Regions from separate parts of the Pantoea sp. NSTU24 genome, predicted to be linked through region 2. Evidence: predicted binding sites of a transcription regulator. Region 2 holds the regulator's gene; the other holds the start of a gene.

What was found. Region 2 encodes PhoB, which activates phosphate uptake and scavenging genes when phosphate is short. Its sites were predicted from a motif close to CTGTCATAAAACTGNCNNAT; they were not measured.
Region 1: a site for PhoB is predicted at 6,088-6,107, ahead of serA (phosphoglycerate dehydrogenase). Genes of this name have one in related genera too.

Annotation. Positions count from the first base shown of each region.
Region 1 covers NZ_JBKIWZ010000001.1:2,526,494-2,534,341, forward strand. Annotated here, with positions in the region: gene ubiH (2-octaprenyl-6-methoxyphenyl hydroxylase) at 1-1,177, opposite strand, end outside; gene pepP (Xaa-Pro aminopeptidase) at 1,174-2,496, opposite strand; gene ACLHDD_RS11970 (YecA family protein) at 2,543-3,121, opposite strand; gene zapA (cell division protein ZapA) at 3,292-3,621, shown strand; RNA gene ssrS (6S RNA) at 3,662-3,845, shown strand; gene ACLHDD_RS11985 (5-formyltetrahydrofolate cyclo-ligase) at 3,922-4,515, shown strand; gene serA (phosphoglycerate dehydrogenase) at 4,668-5,906, opposite strand; gene rpiA (ribose-5-phosphate isomerase RpiA) at 6,186-6,845, opposite strand; gene ACLHDD_RS12000 (LysR family transcriptional regulator ArgP) at 7,027-7,848, shown strand, end outside.
Region 2 covers NZ_JBKIWZ010000001.1:312,265-320,112, reverse strand. Annotated here, with positions in the region: gene brnQ (branched-chain amino acid transporter carrier protein BrnQ) at 1-219, opposite strand, end outside; gene ACLHDD_RS01455 (cobalamin-independent methionine synthase II family protein) at 610-1,716, opposite strand; gene ACLHDD_RS01450 (PstS family phosphate ABC transporter substrate-binding protein) at 1,880-2,800, opposite strand; gene phoR (phosphate regulon sensor histidine kinase PhoR) at 2,820-4,133, opposite strand; gene phoB (phosphate response regulator transcription factor PhoB) at 4,148-4,837, opposite strand; gene sbcD (exonuclease subunit SbcD) at 5,035-6,234, shown strand; gene ACLHDD_RS01430 (AAA family ATPase) at 6,231-7,848, shown strand, end outside.

The sequences.
Region 1 (7,848 bases), 2.2 Mb from region 2:
AACGCTTAACCCAGCCAAGCGTACGCTCGGCCAGTTGATTTCGTAGCCACGGCAGATGATCCATTGCCAGCAGACCCAGGTTACGTCCCGCAATCAGCGGACCATAACGATTCGCGAAGACGCGCACCAGCCCATCGGTGATGCCGATGGTGGTGGCGCGGTCGGCCTGGCGACGCTGCTGGTAGCGATGCAGCACCGGATAACTGCCGGAATCCTGCTGTTGCCGATGGGCGGCGGCCAGGGTTTCAGCCAGTGACATCACATCGCGCAGCCCCAGGTTAAAGCCCTGCCCGGCAATCGGATGCAGCGTCTGGGCCGCGTTGCCGACGACCGCCACGCGATGCGCGACCGGTGACACCGCCTGGTGCAGCGCCAGTGGATAATAGTCACGCCGGCCGGTGTGGGTAAATTTACCCAGTCGCCAGCCAAAGGCGCGCTGCAGCTGACTGAGAAATTCGGCATCGCTCCACTGTGAAATCAGGTCGCGCTGCGTGTCCGGAAGACACCAGACCAGCGACAGACGGTTGTCAGACATCGGCAGCAGCGCCAGCGGGCCATGCTCAGTGAAGCGCTCAAACGCGCGCCCCTGATGCGGCAGCGCCGCAGAGACGTTGGCGATCACCGCGATTTGCTGATACGCCTCACTCTGCCACTGGATGCCGCACGCGGCGGCCAGCGCAGAGCGCGTCCCATCTGCCGCGATCAGCAGCTGGCCACTGAGACGCTCATCATTATCCAGTGTCACTTCAACCTGCTGCGCAGTGCGTTCCGCCCGGACTACGCGGGCCGGACAGCGCAGGGTAATCCCCGGCGCTTTTTCGAGTTCCGCAAACAGCCGCTGACCTACGTCGAACAGCCCGACCACCTGCCCCAGCGCCGGAATAGCGTAGTCCGCCGCCGCCAGCGAGACAAAACCAGCGTGACCACGGTCGGAAACATGGATATGGGTAATCGGCGTGGCACAACCGGCAATAGTCTGCCAGAGGTTAATATCCGCCAGTTGCTGGCAGGTACCGGCAGAGAGCGCAATCGCACGGCCATCAAAACCCGGATGCGCACGGCTGCCTGGCTCACTGCTTTCAATCAGCGTAACCGGCAGTGTGCCCTGAGTCAGATGGGAGATCGCCAGCGCCAGCGTCGCCCCGGTCATACCGCCACCGGCAATCAGAATCGTCATGCCTGTCGTGCCGCCGCCATCAGTGCTTCAATCTCATCGGCCTCTTTCACAACGCTGTCGGTGAGATTTTCAATGCCGGTTTCGGTGATCACGATGTCATCTTCAATGCGGATACCAATACCGCGATAGCGGGCAGGCACATCCGCATCCGGCGCGATATAGAGGCCCGGCTCAACGGTTAACACCATACCAGGCTCCAGAATCCGGTCGCGGCTCGGGGTGCCGTAGTGACCGACATCATGCACATCCAGACCCAGCCAGTGGCTCAGGCCATGCATGAAGAATGCGCGGTGCGCCTCTTCAGCGATCAGGGTATCAACATCACCGTCCAGAATCTCCAGCTCCACCAGCCCTGTAACCATGATGCGTACCACTTCATCATTGACTTCACGGATGCTGACGCCAGGTCGGAACAGCTCAAGAGAGCGCTTCAGTGAGGCGAGAACAATGTCATAAATGGCACGCTGGGCCGGGCTGAATTTGCCGTTCACCGGGAAGGTTCGGGTGATATCGCCTGCATAGCCCTGGAACTCGCAGCCCGCGTCGATCAGCACCAGATCGCCGTCGCGCATCTCACTTTCGTTTTCGGTGTAGTGCAGGATGCAGCCATTTTCGCCCGCGCCCACAATGGTGTTATAGGAGGGATAACGTGCGCCGTGACGGGTAAATTCGTGATGGATTTCCCCTTCGAGCTGATACTCATACATGCCAGGCTGACAGGCCTGCATCGCGCGGGTATGCGCCAGCGCGGTGATCTCTCCGGCACGGCGTAACAGCGCGATCTCATCCTCATCTTTAAACAGGCGCATCTCATGCACCCAGGGACGCCAGTCTGTGACGGTTGCTGGCGCGCTGAGATTCTGACGGAAACCGCGACGCAGCTTTTCCAGTGCGCCGGACACCAGCGCATCCGCATAGGCATACTCGCCCTGCGCATGGTAAATCACATCCAGGCCGTTGAGCAGCAGGTGAAGCTGTTCGCCGATATCATTCCAGGGTAACGCGCGATCGACGCCCAGCTTTTCCGGTGCCGCCTGCTGGCCCAGCCGGCGGCCAAACCAGATTTCTGCATTGAGATCGCGTACCCGGTTAAACAGCACGCTGTGGTTATGATTTTCATCGCTTTTAATCAGCACCAGCAGCGCCTGCGGTTCATTAAACCCGGTGAAATACCAGAAATCGCTGCTCTGGCGGAACGGATACTCACTGTCGTTACTGCGCGTAACTTCAGGCGCAGCAAAAATTAACGCTGCGCTTCCTGGTGCCATCTTCGCCAGCAGCGCCTGACGACGCTTCTGAAAACGTTCCAGTGAAATCATCTCTGCACTCCCTGTAAACTGACCGGTTAAACTCGTTGCCCTGAAATTAGTGTAGCGTCGGCTTCTGGACTTCGGGGGCAGTGGGCTGCCGGCGAGTAAAGGTGTCGTGACACAGCAGTGCCGCCACGCGCACATATTCGATCACCTCTTCAAGCGACTGCTCCAGTTCTTCCTGGTCTTCATCTTCTTCATAACCAAGCTGTGCAATCGTACGCAGGTCATCAATCGCTTCACCGGTTTCGCCCGTGACCTTATCCAGTTTAGGCTGGGTTACACCCAGGCCGAGCAGAAAATGGTTAACCCAGCCAGCCAGCGCATCGGCGCGGTCAAAGACGGTAATGTCATCGTCAGCGGGCAGAAGCAGCTGAAACAGAAAACCGTCGTCTTCCAGCGTGGTCGCCGTATGTTCGTGCAGCGCCGCCAGCGGCACGGCAAGAGTGTGTGAAAACGCCATGCCTTCGTTAGCCAGATCGTGTACCAGCGTTTTCCAGCTGGTGTCCTGGTTACCGCCGCAAAGGATGCCGCTCAGGAGGCCATGCATTTCTGCTGGCGTCATTCCTACACCCTGCTGTGAGAGTATGGCGGCAAGCGCGTTGTAATCGGGGGTTGCGTTCTGTAAGGACATAAGTTTTCATCGTCGTTGGCAGAATAAGTTCGTGTTATGCTACCACTAGCTGCCTCAAGGTTTCCAGAAAAGGGGTTGTATCTTATTTCGTGGGTCTATATAGTTGCCCGCCTCCCAAGCCATTGACCGCTAAGGGAGTGGCGAGCGAAGGAATCAGTCAGGAAGGTGGCATGTCTGCACAACCGGTAGATTTACAAATTTTTGGTCGTTCGTTGAGAGTGAATTGTCCGCCAGAGCAGCAAGATGCGCTCAATAGCGCGGCTGAAGATCTCAATCAGCGGTTGCAAGATCTGAAAGTTCGCACTAGAGTCACAAATACAGAACAACTGGTGTTTATCGCCGCGTTAAACGTCTGCCACGAGCTCGCTCAGGAGAAAGTGAAAACGCGCGACTATGCTGCTAATATGGAACAACGCATCCGTATGTTGCAGCAGACGATTGAACAGGCACTGGTTGAGCAGGGCCGCATCTCCGAACGTGAGGGTGCGAAGTTCGAATAAAACTTCATGGTTGCTACACGTCAGGCAACGGTGAGGTAAACTTTCTCTGAGATGTTTGCAAGCGGGCCAGTCCCCTGAGCCGATATTTCGAAAAAACAGAATGTGACGCTCTGTAACCTGTGTGCATGCTCGGTTCGTCCGAGAAGCCTGATGGTTACGACGGCATGTTCACCTTGAACCAAGGGTTCAAGGGTTACAGCCTGCGGCGGCATCTCGGAGATCTCCCTTCTTTTCGTCCTGCTTTTTTCCCCGACTGACATGTTATAGTGGCTGCTCAGTGGCTTATCCGGCGGAAAAATCATGTCAGAACCTTCCATGACACAACGTCAGGCGATTCGTCAGCAGGTGCGCCATCTGCGACGTGCTCTGACTGATGAGCAACAGGCCCAGGCGGCGGAACAGCTCGCTGAGCTTGCCCTGAACGTTGCGCCACTCTCCGCGGCAGACACCGTAGCACTGTTTCTCTCCGTGGATGGCGAACTTAATACCCGTCCCCTGATCGCCCGGCTCTGGCACCTGAAAAAGACGGTCTGCCTGCCAGTTTTACACCCCTTCTCCCCCGGTCATCTACTGTTTTTACGCTACACGCCTGACACCCCCCTGATCACCAATAAACTGGGCATCCCGGAGCCGCCGCTGGATATCCGGCAGTTGATCACTCTGGATCAATTGGATCTGATGCTGGTACCGCTGGTCGCATTCGATCAGCACGGGCAGCGACTGGGAATGGGAGGCGGTTTCTACGATCGCACGCTGCAGAACTGGCAGCAGCACGGCTTTCTGCCCGTAGGTGTGGCGCACGACTGTCAGCGGGTGGAGGAGTTGCCGGTGGCAGAATGGGATGTGGCTCTGCCTGCAGTTATCACGCCATCAAGGCTCTGGCAGTGGGAGTAGAAGCGCCCCGCTTTTACACGGCTGAATCCCGGATCAGGCAACAAAGAAGAGTGCAGCATGAAAGGAACAGGCTCAGCCGCAAAGCAGCCCGAGCCTGACGTTGCTGACACTATGAAGTGGCACACCCTGGCACCACCTCCTGTCTGAAGTGCTTAGTAAAGCAGACGGGCGCGAATAGTGCCCGGAATGGCCTTCATCAGCTGCAGGGCTTTATCCGCCACCTCTGGCTCCGCATCAATGTCGATAACCACATACCCCATAAATGGCGACGTCTGCAGGTACTGAGCGGCAATGTTGATGCCCTGCTCCGCAAAAATCTGGTTAATGGCCGTCAGCACACCTGGACGGTTTTCATGGATATGCAGCAGGCGGCTGGCGCTGATGCCGTGGATTGGCAATGAGACTTCCGGGAAATTGACTGCTGACAGCGTCGACCCGTTGTCGGAGTATTTCGCCAGTTTGCCCGCCACCTCAATACCAATATTCTCCTGCGCTTCTTCCGTCGAGCCGCCAATGTGCGGCGTCAGGATCACGTTATCGAACTCACTCAGTGGTGAAATAAAGGGATCGCTGTTGGTAGCCGGTTCTACGGGGAAGACGTCAATGGCTGCGCCACCCAAATGCTTACTGGCCAGCGCGTCGCACAGCGCCGGGATATCGACCACTGTACCGCGAGAGGCGTTAATCAGCAGCGCGCCAGGCTTCATCTGCGCCAGCTGTTCTGCGCCAATCATATCCTGCGTGGAGAGGGTTTCCGGCACGTGCAGGCTGACAACGTCGCTCATGCTGAGCAGGTCATTAAGATAGCGAACCTGGGTGGCATTTCCCAGCGGCAGTTTGTTTTCAATGTCGTAGAAGAAAACGTGCATCCCCAGACTTTCCGCCAGCACACCCAGTTGCATACCGATGTGACCGTAACCGATGATTCCCAGCTTCTTGCCACGCGCTTCAAACGAGCCTTTGGCATTCTTGTTCCAGATGCCACGGTGAGCTTTCGCGTTCGCTTCCGGGATGCCGCGCAACATCAGCAGCATCTCACCAATCACCAGTTCAGCCACCGAGCGGGTATTAGAGAACGGCGCGTTGAATACCGGGATCCCCCGGCTGGCCGCAGCGTCCAGATCAACCTGGTTAGTACCGATACAGAAACAACCCACGGCGACCAGCTTTTCAGCTGCGGCAAAAATCTCTTCAGTAAGCTGGGAGCGGGAACGGATACCAATGAAATGCGCATCGCGGATCGATGCTTTTAATGCGTCGGAGTCCAGTGCGCCCTTGTGGAATTCGATGTTGGTGTAGCCTGCAGCCCGCAGGTTATCCAGCGCACTCTGGTGGACACCTTCCACCAGCAGGAACTTAATCTTATCTTTTTCCAGTGATACCTTTGCCATTTCCCGATCCTATTCAGCGTTCAATGAGGACTACCATAAGCCAGCCTTCTGTCAAAATATCAAAAAAATCGCGTCCGGCAATACAAACGATTGCCCAGAGGCCAGCACGGCAACGGCTGACGGCAGCACATTGCCGGACAAAATCATGAGGTGGGCGTTTAAGAGAGAATGAACTCACTGCCGATGACGGTTATGTGACATAAGTCACCAAATTTCATCCGGGCGAGAAAAGATGATTTGCAGGCAGAAATAACCGGCGCCAGAGTGACGCCGGCCAGATCATCTTTTGATGGTTTTCACCCCGTCCGGCCCGCCAATCAGCGCGATGTCGGCACCACGCGCGGCAAAAAGACCGACGGTAACGACGCCAGGCAGGGCATTAATAGTTTTTTCCAGTTCGATCGGATCGAGAATGCGCAGATTATGCACATCAAGAATAATGTTGCCGTTGTCAGTGACCACGTTCTGACGATACTCAGGCAGCCCTCCCATTTTCACCAGTTCACGCGCCACATAACTGCGCGCCATCGGGATCACCTCAACCGGTAATGGAAAACGGCCCAGTACATCCACCTCTTTCGAGGCGTCGGCGATACAGATAAACGTCTGTGCCACCGCAGCCACGATTTTTTCCCGTGTCAGCGCCGCTCCACCGCCTTTGATCATCTGCATCTGAGGGTTGATCTCATCTGCGCCATCAACATAGACCGACAGCTGGTCAACCTCGTTCAGATCGAACACCTGAATGCCCAGGCTTTTCAGCTTCTGGGTAGAGGCGTCGGAGCTGGAGACGGCGCCGTCAATCTGATGTCTGACCGTGGCAAGCGCATCGATAAAGTGGGAAGCGGTCGATCCGGTGCCTACGCCAACAATGGTGCCTGGCTGCACGTACTCAAGTGCAGCCCAGCCAACGGCTTTTTTCAGTTCATCCTGGGTCATGGTATGTTTAAAACCTGTGCGACAACGAAGTGCGCGTAGTATAAAACAAGGCTTGCTGAAAATGCGCGGCTGACCGACGTGGATTTATCGGTTTGGAAGCCAGCCCACAAAAACAAGTGAGCCATTACCGGTGACACGCTTGTGGCAGAGTAACGTCCACCCTGAAGGAGAAAAAACAACAATGAAACGCCCGGATTATCGAACGCTTCAGGCGCTGGATTCAGTGATCCGCGAACGCGGATTTGAGCGTGCCGCACAAAAATTGTGTATCACGCAGTCGGCGGTATCACAGCGCATCAAGCAGCTGGAAAACCTGTTTGGCCAGCCGCTGCTGGTGCGCACGGTGCCGCCGCGCCCCACCGAACAGGGCCAGAAACTGCTGGCGTTGCTGCACCAGGTGGAACTGCTGGAAGAGGAGTGGCTGGGCGATGAGAATAGTGGCACCACGCCCCTGCTGCTGTCGCTGGCGGTCAACGCCGACAGTCTGGCGACCTGGCTGTTGCCTGCGCTGAAAGATGTGCTGGCAGACTCGCCCGTCCGCCTGAACCTGCAGGTTGAAGATGAAACCCGCACCCAGGAGCGCCTGCGTCGGGGCGAAGTGGTGGGCGCGGTCAGTATTCAGCCACAGCCTCTGCCCAGTTGCCTGGTGGATCAGCTCGGCGCGCTTGACTACCTGTTTGTGGCGTCGCGTGACTTTGCCGATCGCTTCTTCCCGAACGGCGTCACCCGCTCTGCTTTGCTGAAAGCGCCTGCGGTCGCGTTTGACCACCTTGACGATATGCACCAGGCTTTTCTGCAGCAGAACTTTGACCTGTCACCAGGCAGCGTTCCGTGCCACATCGTGAACTCCTCAGAGGCCTTTGTGCAGATGGCGCGACAGGGATCGACCTGCTGCATGATCCCGCATCTGCAGATTGAGCGTGAGCTGGCAAGCGGAGAGTTAATTGACCTGACGCCAGGCCTCTATCAGCGCCGCATGCTCTACTGGCACCGGTTTGCGCCT
Region 2 (7,848 bases):
GAGCGCATCCACGCCGCCGCCCACACGGGCCAGCGCGATCACGGTCATGACGGGCAGGCCGACAGCGGTGAGCAGGAAGCCGAGTGCGGCAGTCCAGACATGTTCACCAGACTGAATACCAACCATAGGCGGGAAAATAATGTTACCCGCGCCAACGAACAGGGCAAATGTCATAAAGCCCAGCGCGAGAATGTCCTTCGAAGTTAAACGATGTGTCATACGGCCTGTCACTGATGTTGCGGTGGAAGTTGAGTTTGTGTTGTCCCCCTCGCTGCGTCTGAACCGCGACGACTGACGATGTCAGAGCACGGTGTCCGTCACGGGCTGGCGCGCAGGTGGTTTAATCTGCTGTTATTCTGGTTACAGAGGGATGATTCGACAACGGCGCTAAGTAAAACGTTTATAGCGGTGAAAGGCAATACGGGATCGGAAAACCAGAAGGTTATCCCGCCCTTTTTCCAAAAGGCAGAGGATAGCGTTGATTTTTGCAGCGGGCACACCAGATGATGTGCCTGAAAAGTAATCAGGGCGTGAGAAATTCCCGCATAAACACCCGTTCAGATACACAAAAGGCGCGTTTTACGCGCCTGTCTGCACAACATTACAGTCTTACCAGACCTGTTTCGCGATATCGACCACTAACCGGATCTTCTGCCACTGCTCGGCTTCGCTCAGGCTGTTGCCCTCTTCCGTGGAGGCAAAACCGCACTGCGGGCTCAGGCAGATCTGATCCAGACTGACATATTGCGCCGCTTCCTCCAGCCGGATTTTCACCTGTGCCGGATCCTCCAGCTCCCCTACTTTGGTGGTGATGAGCCCCAGTACGACCTGCTGATGACCGGGCCTGATAAAGCGCAGTGGCTCAAAGCCGCCAGAGCGGGCGTTGTCATACTCCAGGAAGAAGGCGTCCACGTTGACGCTGCCGAACAGGATCTCCGCTACCGGTCCATAGCCGCCCTCTGAAATCCAGGTGGAGCGGAAATTGCCGCGACAGACATGCAGGCCCACGGTCAGATCGGCAGGTTTATCTGCCAGCGCGGTATTCAGCACCTGAGCATAAATCTGCGCCAGCTGTTCCGGGTCGTCGCCGCGCGCCCGGATATCGCGTTTCTGATCCTCAGAGCAGAGGTAAGCCCAGACGGTGTCGTCCAGCTGCAGATAGCGGCAGCCTGCGTCATAAAACGCGCTGATAGCCGCTTTGTAGGTCTGCGCCAGATCGCTGAAGTAATCCGCCAGATCCGGATAAACCTCCGCGTCAATGACTTTGCGGCCTCCACGGAAGTGCAGCACGCTGGGGCTGGGAATGGTCATCTTCGGCACCGCATCGCCGGCAATGCTCTGCAGGAAGCGGAAATGGTCGAGCATCGGATGGTCGGCCGGAAAGCCCAGCTTGCTGACCACTTTTACGCCATGCGCTTTGGTCTGAACGCCATTGAACTGAATGCCCTGCTCCGCCTCATAACGCTCAACGCCCTGCAAGCCGTAGAAGAAGTCGAAGTGCCACCAGCCGCGACGAAACTCGCCATCCGTCACTACCTTCAGGCCATTTTCACGCTGTTTCGCGACCACATCACGAATCGCCGCATCTTCAACCTCACGCAGTGCAGCGGCATCGATCTCACCGGCTGAAAACTGTTCGCGCGCCTGTTTAATGGCGGCAGGTCGCAGGAAGCTGCCGACGGTGTCGGCACGGAATGGGGCCGTTTCTCTTTGCATGATCACTCCTTTCTCGCCTGCCGGTAATGACGGCAGGAAATAGTTGCATTCTGATATGATCAGCCATCTGGATGGCTAAACGTCTGAGCGCAGAGTGGCACGCGCGCGGCGCGGCTGCAACTGAAGAAAATTCAGTGATGATGAAATTAATTCATGTTTGAGACTATTTCAGGGAAGCCTGTGCCTGGGCGATCTGGCTTTCCGACAGCGGCAGATAACCCGCTTCGCTGACACGCCGCTGTCCCTGAACCGAGAGCACCTGCTGCAGGAAGGCCGCCACCAGCGGCGGCAGCGGCTTACCGGGCGCTTTATTAACGTAGAGATAGAGCGGACGCGCCCAGGGGTAGCGGCCGCTGCGGATGGCGTCGGCGTCCGGAACGATCGCCTGCCCCTGATCGTTGGTTACCGCCACTATTTTTACGCCGCTGAGGTGAAAGCCGAAACTGGCATAGCCGATGCTGCGTGCATTGCCGGCAACCGCCTGTACCACCGCAGCAGAGCCGGGAAACTCCGCCACGTCGCTGCGAAAATCGCCCCGGCAGAGCGCCTGCTGCTTGAAAAATCCCCAGGTGCCCGAAGCGGAGTTGCGGCCATAGCGCTGGATCGGGCGGCTGCGCCACTGCGCCCCGGTCAGACCAAGGTCGCCCCAGCGCAGCGGCACATCGCGCGCGCCACACAGACGCGTCACCGAGAAGATGGCGTCGAGCTGACGCGGCGCAATCTGCTGCAGCGGATTATGCTGATTGACTACCACCACCAGCGCATCCATCGCCACCGGTACGGCCAGCGGCGGATAGCCGTAGCGCGCCTCAAAGGCCCGACGTTCATCGGCCTGCATCGGGCGGCTCATCGGCCCGAGTTGCGCCGCCCCCGCTGCCAGCGCGGTCGGAGCGGTCGAAGAGCCGGAGGCCTGCACCTGCACGTTAACGCCTGGCACCTGACGGCTGAAATCTTCGCTCCATAGCGTCATCAGATAGCCGAGCGTGTCAGACCCCACACTGCTGAGGTTGCCGGCGAGCGCGCCGGGCTGGGCGACCGCCAGCCCCGGCAGCAGAGTCACAATCAGTAAAAGAAGGAAGCGCATCAGGACGATCCGGCAGCGATTAATGAACGGCATTCTCCTGCATCACGCCGCTGACAATCAACCTTGCTGGCAGCGTAAAGGTAAAACAGGTCTCGCTGTTCGGCACGCTGGTGATGTCGAGCCGCGCGTTATGGTGGCTCAGCGCATGTTTCACTATCGCCAGCCCCAGTCCGCTGCCGCCGGTTGCCCGGGAACGCGCTTTATCGACGCGATAGAAACGCTCGGTCAGCCGTGGAATATGCTCTGGCGCAATACCCGGCCCGTTGTCGCACACCCGCAGGGTCGCCCCCTGCTTGCTGCGCAGCCAGCTGATATCAATTCGCGTGCCTGCTGGCGTGTGATTGACGGCGTTGTAAACCAGATTGGAGATGGCGCTGCGCAGCTGCTCATCGTTGCCGAACACCTTAAGGTGAGGATCGGTATGGAAATGAATCTCGTGGCGTCCGCCGCTCAGCGTTGCCGCCTCATGCTGCAGCAGTTTCAGCATCACCGGCACATCCACCTTCTCTTTCAGATCGATGGCCGGCGCGGCCTCGATACGTGACAGCGTCAGCAACTGCTTAACCAGACTGTCCATCCGCCGTGTCTGCTCCGACATAGTGTGTAGCGCCTTGCTGCGTGAAGGCTCGCTCATCACCGCGTCATTCATCATTTCCAGATAGCCCTGCAGCACCGTGAGCGGTGTGCGCAATTCATGGCTGACGTTGGCAAAGAAGTTGCGCCGGGCCCCTTCCAGCTGATGCATCTGCGTGACGTCGCGCGCCACCAGCAGCCACTGCCCCTCGCTGTAGGGCATCACGCGAAATTCCATGTGCAGTTTGTTGTTGAGTACCAGCGTCAGCGGCTTATCAAAATCACGCTGACGGAGGTAGCGTGAGAATTCCGGATAACGCAGAAGGTTGAGGATATTCTGGCCATTATCTTCCGGCCAGCGCAGGCCAAGATGCTGCTGCGCCAGTCCATTGCACCAGAAAATGGTCCCCTCTTCGGTGGTCAGAATCACGGCATCCGGCAACGACTCGGCCCCGCTGCGGAAGCGCTTAATCAGATTACCCAGTTCACGCCGCCGCCGCCGGTTTCGCAGCTGCATCTGATAGAGGCCATAAAACAGCGGCTCCCAGCTGGCACGCCCGGTGGGCGGCGTCATGGTCCGGTCAAGCCACAGCCAGTGCGACAGCCGCATGAGATTGTGAAAATGCCACAACAGCACCGTCAGCACGCTCAGCAGCAGCCACCAGGACAGACCGCCGAACAGCAGGCCCAGCAGCAGCCCGGGCAGGCAGGCCAGCAGCAGTTCTGCGAGTAATCTCTTCCAGGAGAGGCGTTCCAGCACGGTAACAGCTCCGTTTAGTAGCGGGCAGAGAAACGATACCCTGTTCCACGAACGGTTTGTACCATGCGATCGTGGCCGGAGACTTCCAGCGCTTTACGTAAACGGCGAATATGAACATCGACCGTGCGATCTTCCACATAGACATTGGTCCCCCAGACATGGTTGAGCAGCTGTTCGCGGCTGTAAACCCGTTCCGGGTGGGTCATAAAGAAGTGCAGCAGCTTATATTCGGTGGGGCCCATCTCCAGTGGCGTGCTTTCGGACATGACGCGATGTGAAGAGGGATCCAGACTAAGCCCCTGTATTTCAATCACCTCTTCCACGGCCATTGGCGAAATACGCCGCATCACCGCTTTAATTCGCGCCATCAGCTCTTTCGGTGAAAACGGCTTGGTGATGTAATCATCGGCGCCCACTTCCAGCCCGCGAACCCGATCTTCCTCTTCGCCGCGCGCAGTGAGCATCATCACCGGGATATCGCGCGTCATCGCTTCGCGTTTCAGGTGTTTGATAAACTGGATACCACTGCCGCCAGGTAACATCCAGTCCAGCAAAATCAGGTCGGGCCAGGGTTCAATCAGCTTGCCCACGGCGCTGTCATAATCTTCCGCCTCAATCGGCTGATAGTCGTTCTGCTCCAGAACAAAACACAACATTTCGCGGATGGGGGCTTCATCCTCCACAACCAGAATGCGCTTAGCCATTATTACTCCTGCAGATTATGACGGCTGTCACTGAGATTCGCGGCGCCATTATGCGTCAGTTTTGTGACACTTTTATGAAAAACATAACCTGCCTGTAACCTGCTTGAAAATCATTTATGACAGGGCCACGACATTTTTTTGCTTTGGCCGCAGAGCCCGTATAATCGCCGGGCGAATCACAACGGCAGGGATTTATCATGCGCATTATTCATACTGCGGACTGGCATCTGGGGCAGTTCTTCTATAACAAAAGCCGGGCGGCGGAACATCAGGCGTTTCTCGACTGGCTGTTGATCCAGATTGAACAGCATCAGGTGGATGCGCTGATTATCGCGGGCGATCTGTTCGACACCGGAACGCCGCCCAGCTATGCCCGCGAGATGTTCAACCGCTTTGTGGTGGCGCTGCAGCCCACGGGCTGCCAGCTGGTCGTGCTGGCGGGCAACCACGACTCCGTGGCCACGCTGAATGAGTCGCGTGAACTGCTCGCCTGCCTTAATACGCGGGTGATCGCCACGCCGCAGGAAAATGACGACGTGCTGCTGCTCACTACCCGCCAGGGCGAACCGGGCGCGCTGCTGTGCGCCATCCCCTATCTGCGTCCGCGCGATATCCTGCGCAGCCGGGCGGGCCAGTCGGGCCGGGATAAGCAGACCTCGCTGCTGGAGGCGATCGCCAGTCACTATCAGCAGCGTTTCGCCGCCGCACAGGCGCTGGGCCATGCGCTGCCAGTCATCGCGACAGGCCATCTCACTACCGTCGGCGTCAGCCAGAGCGATTCGGTGCGCGACATCTATATCGGTACGCTGGACGCCTTCCCCGCCAGCGCCTTTCCGGCAGCTGACTATATTGCACTGGGGCATATCCACCGCGCCCAGCGCGTCGCGGGCAGCGAGCATATCCGCTACAGCGGCTCGCCGATTCCGCTGAGTTTTGATGAACTGGGCAGCGAAAAAAGCGTCTTTCTGCTGGAGCTCGCGGCCAGCGGCCTGCAATCCGTCACGCCGCTGGTGGTGCCGCAGACGCAGCCGATGCGGATGCTGAAGGGATCGCTGGCGCAGATTGCCGACCAGCTCAATACCTTCAGCACGGATCCGCAGGCGAAGCCCATCTGGCTCGACATTGAGGTCACCACCCAGGAGTATCTCAGCGACCTGCAGCGGCAGGTCGAGAGCCTGACCGCCGCGCTGCCGGTGGAGGTTCTGCTTCTGCGCCGCAGCCGTGAACAGCGGCAGCAGAGTCTGGCGCGGCTCGACAATGAAACCCTGAATGAGCTGAAGGTGGAAGAGGTCTTCGCCCGCCGCCTGGCGCTGGATGAAGCGCTGGATGACACACAGATCGACGAGATGACTACCCTGTTCCGCCAGACGCTGGCCGCCATGGAAGAGACCCAATGAAGATCCTCACGCTCCGGTTCAAAAACCTTAATGCCCTGCGCGGTGAATGGTTCATCGACTTCCGTGCCGAACCTTTTGCCAGCAACGGTCTGTTCGCCATTACCGGTGCTACCGGCGCCGGTAAAACCACCCTGCTGGACGCCATCTGCCTGGCGCTCTATCACCAGACACCACGCCTGGGGGCGATATCTCAGAGCCAGAATGCGCTGATGACCCGCGACAGCGCGGAATGCCTGGCCGAAGTGGAGTTTGAGATCAAAGGCGAAGCCTGGCGCGCCTTCTGGAGTCAGAACCGTGCACGCGGCACCGCTGACGGCAAGCTTCAGGCGCCGCGCGTGGAGCTGGCGCGCTGCGCCGACAACGTGATTGTCGCCGATAAGGTTGGCGACAAGCTTAAGCTGATCGAAACCCTCTCCGGGCTCGATTTTGAGCGTTTTACCCGCTCGATGATGCTCTCTCAGGGGCAGTTCGCCGCCTTTCTCAACGCAAAGGCCAGCGAACGCGCCGAACTGTTGGAGGAGCTGACCGGCACGGAGATCTACGGCCTGATCTCCACCGCGATCTATGAGCGCCACAAAGAGGCGAAGACCCAGCTGGATCTGCTGCGCAGTCAGGCGGGCGCGATGGCACTGCTGGATGAGGAGGCGCGAGCGGCGCTGCAGCAGCAGCTCGCCGATCTGACCGACGCCGAACAGCGGCTCAGCACAGACTCTCAGCAGGCCCAACAGCAGCAGCAGTGGCTGCAGCAGACGCAGCAGCTTGGGCAGGAACGTGAGCAGGCGGTGGCCGCGGTTCAGCAGGCGCAGGCCGCCTCGCAGGCGGCAGAGGGTGACCGCCAGCGGCTGGCCCGCAGCGAACCGGCAGAAAAACTGCGCGGCATCCTGCAGCAGCGCGACACGCTGCGCGCCGAGCAGCAGCAGGCGGACAGCCGCTGTCAGCAGCTTACGGCGGCCGCAGAGCAGGCGCAGCAGCAACAGCAGCAGCATCAGCAGCACTACGCCACCAGCCAGACTGCCCGCCAGCAGGCGCTGCATGACCAGCAGCAGCAGGAAAGTCTGCTGTCAGATCAGGTGCTGCCGCTGGATCAGCAGATTGCGACACGCCAGCAGCAGCTCTCCGAACAGCAGCAGGAGAACAGCCAACAGCAGCAGCATCTGGATCAGACGCATCTCACCCTGACGGCGCAGACGCGTCAGGTCGCTGCCTGGCAGCAGGCGCTGGCTGAACAGCAGCAGTTACAACAGCAGCTGGCCGATCTGGCGCAGTGGGGCGCCTCCCTGCCCGTCTGGCAGGAGAACTTCGCGCTGCTGGCTCAGCGTGAGGCGACGCTGGCGGATCTGTCACAGCAGGCTGAACAGCAGCAACGGCAGATCGCCGCGCAACAGGCGCAACAGCAGCAGCAGGCAGAGCAGGCGCAGTCGCGTCAGCAGGCGGAGCAACAGGCTGGTGTGGCGCTGTCGCAGGCAGAGCACGCGCTGACTTCGCTTCAGGAGCAGCATCCGCCAGCCGCGCTGCGTCAGGCACTTAACCAGTTGCAGCATAACCGTCCGGCGCGTCAGCAACTGCTGCTGCTCGCCACGCAGTGGCAGCCGCTGCACCAGCAGCTCGGCCAGC